2 regions of the Flavobacterium sp. N2550 genome follow, and region 1 is predicted to be linked to the other one. Evidence: riboswitches for the same ligand, from Rfam matches in the RefSeq annotation. Region 1 holds a riboswitch; the other holds the start of a gene.
What was found. Region 1 has a riboswitch for S-adenosylmethionine ahead of OLM56_RS05970 (homocysteine S-methyltransferase family protein). Riboswitches for the same ligand answer to the same signal wherever they lie in the genome.
Positions count from the first base shown of each region.

Region 2: it holds a riboswitch for S-adenosylmethionine, as region 1 does, so the genes downstream of both, OLM56_RS11975 (Na+/H+ antiporter NhaC family protein) here and OLM56_RS05970 (homocysteine S-methyltransferase family protein) in region 1, are expected to answer to the same signal.

Region 1 covers NZ_CP110007.1:1,387,864-1,391,203, reverse strand. Annotated here, with positions in the region: gene metH (methionine synthase) at 1-906, opposite strand, end outside; gene OLM56_RS05970 (homocysteine S-methyltransferase family protein) at 934-1,932, opposite strand; SAM riboswitch class I at 2,098-2,201, opposite strand; gene OLM56_RS05965 (hypothetical protein) at 2,268-2,795, opposite strand; gene OLM56_RS05960 (OsmC family protein) at 2,901-3,323, opposite strand.
Region 2 covers NZ_CP110007.1:2,709,125-2,712,464, forward strand. Annotated here, with positions in the region: gene OLM56_RS11965 (helix-hairpin-helix domain-containing protein) at 1-768, shown strand, start outside; gene OLM56_RS11970 (TerC/Alx family metal homeostasis membrane protein) at 801-1,811, shown strand; SAM-I-IV-variant riboswitch at 1,964-2,060, shown strand; gene OLM56_RS11975 (Na+/H+ antiporter NhaC family protein) at 2,120-3,340, shown strand, end outside.

The sequences.
Region 1 (3,340 bases):
TAAAAGTCTTTCCGTTGCATCATCTCTTCTGTCAAGCAAGACATCTTCGACATGCTCTAATAAATCTTTTGGTATCTGGTCGTAAATTTCCAGCATTTCTGGGTTTACGATTCCCATCGTCATTCCGTTATTTACGGCATGATATAAAAAGGCAGAATGCATGGCTTCGCGAACACGGTCATTTCCTCGGAAAGAAAAAGAAACATTACTCACGCCTCCACTGACACTTGCATACTGAAGATTCTCTTTGATCCATTTTGTAGCTCGGAAAAAATCCACAGCGTTTTGGCGGTGTTCTTCCATGCCTGTCGCCACGGGAAAAATATTAGGATCGAAAATGATATCTTCTGCTGGAAAACCAACTTGGTCTACTAAAACATCGTAGGAACGCTTGCAGATTTCAATCCTTCTCTCGTAAGTATCGGCTTGACCGACTTCATCAAAGGCCATTACGATTACCGCAGCGCCATACTTTTTTATCAATTTTGCCTGACGGATAAAATTGTCTTCGCCTTCTTTTAGACTGATCGAATTGACGACGCTTTTTCCTTGTGCGACTTTCAAGCCTGCTTCGATGATTTCCCATTTAGAGCTATCAATCATCACAGGAACTCGAGAAATATCGGGTTCTGCAGCAATCAGGTTCAGGAAAGTCGTCATGGCATGAACACCATCAAGCATTCCTTCATCCATATTGATATCGATGATTTGGGCACCGCCTTCTACTTGGGCTCTGGCAATATCTAAAGCTTCTTCGTACTTTTCTTCTTTTATGAGACGCAAGAATTTTCGAGAACCGGTAACGTTTGTCCGTTCGCCCACGTTCACGAAAATACTTTCGGGAGTTATAATTAAAGGCTCAAGGCCTGATAATTTTAGGTGTTTCTTACAATCAACATCTGCCATTTTCTGTTTTTCTTTAGCTGTAGCTTTTTAAACTGGTTCTACAATTCTTGGTGCATATTCTTTTGCGGCTTCTGCAATCAGGCGGATGTGCTCTGGATTGGTACCACAGCATCCTCCTATTATATTGATGAGATTATCTTGGAGATATTCCCGAATCAAAACCTGCATTTCTTCTGGAGTTTGGTCGTATTGTCCAAAAGCATTCGGCAATCCTGCATTGGGATGGGCTGAAATATTAAACGACGTATTGTGCGACAATCTCTGCAAGTAAGGCTTCAATTGATCCGCACCCAAAGCACAGTTAAATCCGACGCTTAATAAAGGAATATGTGAGATTGAAATCAGAAAGGCTTCGACTGTTTGGCCCGAAAGCGTTCTTCCAGAAGCATCTGTAATTGTTCCAGAAACCATAATCGGAATATCAAGATTTCTTTCTTCTTTGACTTCTTCGATAGCAAATAAGGCCGCTTTGGCATTTAGAGTATCGAAGATCGTTTCTACCAACAAGATGTCTGAGCCTCCGTCAATCAATGCTTCGACTTGTTGTTTGTAGGCAATTCTCAAATCGTCGAAAGTAACGGCTCTATACCCTGGGTCGTTTACATCGGGTGACATACTGGCTGTCCTGTTGGTCGGACCAATAGAGCCTGCAACAAAACGAGGCTTGCTTGGGTCTTTTTTAGTAAACTCATCGGCTACTTCGCGAGCTAGTTTTGCCGATTCGTAGTTTAATTCATAGACGAGATCTTCGAGATGATAATCGGCCATGCCAATTGTAGTTCCTGAAAACGTATTGGTTTCGACAATATCCGCGCCTGCTTCAAAATACTGACGGTGTACATCGCGAATGGCTTGGGGTTGGGTCAATGACAGTAAATCATTATTGCCTTTCAGGGGATGTGGAAAATTTTTAAATCTTTCGCCACGGAAATCTTCTTCAGAGAAATTGTAGCGCTGAAGCATGGTTCCCATTGCTCCGTCGAGAACGAGGATTCTTTCTTTAATAGCTTTGTGTATGTCTGACATTTTTTCGATACTAATGGTTATGCAACGATTCTGTTGAATCCAAAAGTTCATTATTTTTCAGAAAGCAGGAAATGGAGTATTGAAAAAACCAAAGCCATTTGCTTCTTAAAAATTAAATATCAATATGTTGTCAGGAAAAGGGAGAGAAAACCGAGGTTTTTCTGTGTGTTATCTATCCACTTTCGTGGTAGAATGTAGCACCTTCTTTAAAGCTTAAAGGGTTGCTAAGGCTTCACCGGGTCTAATCCCTCTGCCTTTCGTGATAACTGTCAATATTTGTATGAACACTGCAAAGTAATGCAATATGTTTGGTTTTTGCAATAGCCGAAAGGAAATTATACTGCTAACTTCAAATCCTGTTTTTCTGCAATTTGGATGATTTTCTTAAGTAGGGTTTCAGAAACAGCTTCTTTTTTTATTGGATTTATGAAGAAAAATTCTTTTCCGAATTTCTTCAGGCTAGCATTTATAGATGCATTAAAATCCGCAGGAAGCTTTTCTATGACTGGATTCGTACTGATAACATCGAAGTCGTTTTGCAATAATTCGAAATATTCAGGAAGCAAATCGTCGGTTTCGGTGGTATCGACAGCGATAAGATTTTCAAGTGCATTTTCTTGAACAAAACTGATGATATCTTCTACCTTAAAGGGAATTGCAAACTGAATAAAATTGGCTTCCCAAGAATTTTTTACAGTTGGTTTTTCAAAAAAAGCTACTGTAGAATTGGTTATTATCGGCAATCTTAATTCAAATTTTCTGTTTTCCAAAGGTGCTTTTTGGCTGGCAAGTATTTGGTTTATCAAAGAACTTCCGACGGTTTCTATTCCGAAAAGAATAATATTTATTTTTTTAACTGACATGATTTTGAGGCTTTAGGTTTAAAAAGAGCTGCTTTTGACTGGCAATCAAAAGCAGCCTTTTCAACAAACAAATAAAACAAACTAAACAATTTTGTGATTTATGCTTTATGCGGCATAATTATATTCTTTGTACAAAATCAATTCGACCGGAGTTGTATTGACCAAGTTGTCATAAACCGGACTTTTCTGCTGTACTAATTTTAACCATTTTTGGAGCACTTGCAGCGAAGCATCAGTCGTTGGTTTCAGTACGATTTCAATTTTGCTGAAACCGACTCTTTCTTCTTGGCTTATGGTTCCCGTGATTTCTACCTGTAGCGATTTTAGGTTTATGCCTAATTCTTCGGCTACTTTTTGACTAACCGCATTGACGCATCCTGCAAAACCGGCAAGAATATATTCAAACGGACTAGGTCCTTCGAGTTCTGGAAATTTTTTATTGTTGCTGATTCTTACATCAGAATTCTGTGTCTTTACAACGAATTGTTCGTTATTTCTGGAGTATCCTAAAACATTTATTGCTTTCATAATTTTTTTATTGAGAT
Region 2 (3,340 bases), 1.3 Mb from region 1:
TATATGTTTTTGCTTCACAGACATCCGTTAAAAGGAGGGAAGGTTCATAATCTGGAAACAGAAATTGACGATTTGCTTTCTATGGGAGAAAAAGCATTGTTTATTGAGCATCCGGAAGATAATTCCAATCGTCCAAAACTAAATCAAGTTTCTAAATGGGATTTGCCTTGGGCTGATGTTTCAAAATTGCCGTATTCGATTACAGGACCGTACTTAAAAAAACTCTTTGAAGAAGCATTTATTTCCGGACTTCACAATCCAATGTCGCGTCCTGTATCTGAAGTTTGGGAACAGGCATTATTGAAAACGATAGATTTGACGATTCCATGCAGCAGCAGAAGTTGTGATCAACAACAGTATGTTTTTGACAATACTCCGGAACCTAAATGTCCATTTTGTGGAACTTATTATCAAAAGTCACTTCCAATGGCTGATTTCTATTACCAATTCCAGCCTTCTGTTTGGAAACCGGAAAATCATAGACTGATGGTTTATGAAAATCAACAGCTGAATTCATGGCATGCAAATAGGAATAGCATTAATAATGAAAGGCTTACAGATACTGAAAAAATACCTGTTGGAAATTTTGTATTTGAAGAAAATAAATGGTTCTTTGTCAACCAAAATGGCAAGTCAGTTAAAGACCTAACAGAAGGAAATGAGGTTCCAATAAATGGCAGGACTGAAATTACAAACGGAAAAAAATTACTGCTTTCTGCCGAAGAAGGAGGAAGAGTAGCTTTATTTACAATTACGAATCAAAAATAATAATCAGTAATCAATTTTAATTTTTATAACTAATGGATAAAGTAGATACTTTAATCAATCACCCGGGGTTAATTGCAACATTTGCAGTTGTAATCATCATCATGTTGCTTTTGGATTTGGGGATTTTCAATAAAAAGAGCCATGTTGTTTCTAATAAGGAAGCCATAACTTGGTCAATTGTTTGGATCAGTTTGTCAATGATTTTCAGTGGATTTATCTATTATTTTATCGGACCGACAAAGTTCTACGAGTTCCAATCTGCCTATTGGATTGAAAAAGCCCTTTCTGTAGACAACCTTTTCGTATTCATTCTAGTATTCAAATTCTTTGATGTAGCCAATTCAAACAAGCATAAAGTATTGTTTTGGGGTATTATCGGAGCTTTGGTTTTAAGAGCGATATTTATCTTTTCTGGAGCTTTCCTAATTGAATTGACCTATTTGAACAAGCTTTTAGGATTAATGGGAATCGAAGGTTTCAAATATGATATCAATATCATCATGACTTTATTTGGATTGTTCTTGGTGTATGCAGGAATCAAATCATGGTCTGCTGGCGACGATGACGATGATGAAGACTATAATAATACAAGAGGAGCAAGATTGATTAGAAAGTTCTTTAAAGTAAGTGATAATTATGACGGAGATAAATTCTTTACTATCGAAAACGGAAAGAAATTAGCAACTCCTTTATTAGTTGTGGTTGCAGTAATTGAGTTTACAGATTTACTTTTTGCAGTAGATTCAATCCCTGCAATTTTTGCCATTTCAAATGATCCTTTTATTCTTTATACGTCTAATATTTTCGCCATTTTAGGATTAAGAGCCTTGTTTTTCTTGCTTGACAATTTTATCCATTTGTTCAGCAAATTGAAATACGGTTTGGCAATTATCCTTTCTTTCATTGGTATAAAAATGATAATCGCACCTTTCTACCATATTGATTCGATTTACTCGTTGATCGTAATTGGAGGAATTTTGGTTCTTTCAGTGCTATTGTCAATTATGTTTCCTGAAAAAGAAGAAGCTAAAAGCGTAGAATAGATTATTTCAACACAAAATAAAAAGAGCTCTGCTGAATTATCAGTAGAGCTTCTTTATTTTTACAAGAGTCTCATTTTTAATTTGTTTCTTATCAAATATTCATAAAAATGCCTTATTGAATAAAAATAATTTAGAATAAATTCTATCTTTGCCTCCGTTATCACGAATCTCATAAAGAGATAGCAACCTGCAACAACAAGCAAGGTGCTAAAACGATAAGCCAAATCCTTTGGAAAAAATGTTGTCATCATACTTTCTTTTCGGTTTGCTTTTCGTCGTGAGCTTTATTAATTTTTAAGCTATCGATGATGAAACATATCAAAATTCAAGGTTCTGCTTTTGCCTTATTGCCTTTTTTTGTATTTATTTTTACTTTTCTCGGAGCAGGAATTGTCCTAAATGATTTTTATGCTTTGCCTTCGCCAGTGGCTGTCACACTTGGAATTATTGTTGCATTTATAATTTTCAAACATTCCACAGAACAAAAAATAGATACTTTAATTCAGGGTTGTGGCAATAGCCAAATCATTACAATGTGTCTTATTTATCTTTTGTCTGGTGCCTTTGCGACAGTCACGCAAGCTATGGGAGCTGTAGATGCAGTTGTGAATTTGGGTATCAATAATATTGATATAGAGTATTTCCCTTTAGGGATTTTCTTAATTGCATCTTTTTTATCTACAGCAACTGGAACTTCAGTTGGTTCTATTGTAGCTTTGGGGCCAATCGCCATTAGTTTGGCCGACAAAAGCGGAGCTTCCATGCCTTTAATTGCTGGTTCCTTATTAGGAGGTTCTATGCTTGGCGATAATCTTTCTATAATTTCCGATACTACAATTGCCGCAACGCAATCGTTGGGATGTGAAATGCGAGACAAGTTTAAAGTCAATCTCTTTATTGCTTTACCCGCTTCAATCATCACTATTGCTTTGCTGTTTTATTTGGGATTGAATACTGAGGTAAATTCAGTTGCTATGCAAAAAGAAAACTACGAATTGATTGCCATTCTGCCTTACATTCTTGTGATTGTTCTTGCAGTCACAGGAGTAAACGTCTTTGTGACATTGTTGATTGGAATTTTAGTTGCTGGAGTTATAGGTTTTGAAGGAAACGATTTTACTCTTTTGGGCTTTACGCAAAAAATCTACGAAGGTTTTCTCAGTATGACAGACATTTTTCTCTTGTCAATGCTAACAGGAGGTCTTGCGGCTCTGGTCGAAAAAGCGGGCGGTATCGATTACGTATTACGAAAAATCAAATCTAAGATTAAAAGCAAGAAATCAGCCCAAATGGGAATCGGAGCTTTAGTTAGCATTACTAATTTAGCTATAGCAAACAACACCGTTTCTATAGTAATTACAGGAGCTGTTGCTAAAGAAATCAATGACGAATATGAATTAAGTCCAAAAAAAACCGCCGCAATCCTAGATATTTTCTGTTGTATTGTTCAAGGAATCCTTCCCTATGGAGCACAAGTCTTGCTTATTTTAAACTTTGCAAAAGGAAAATTAAATGTAATCGAACTAATT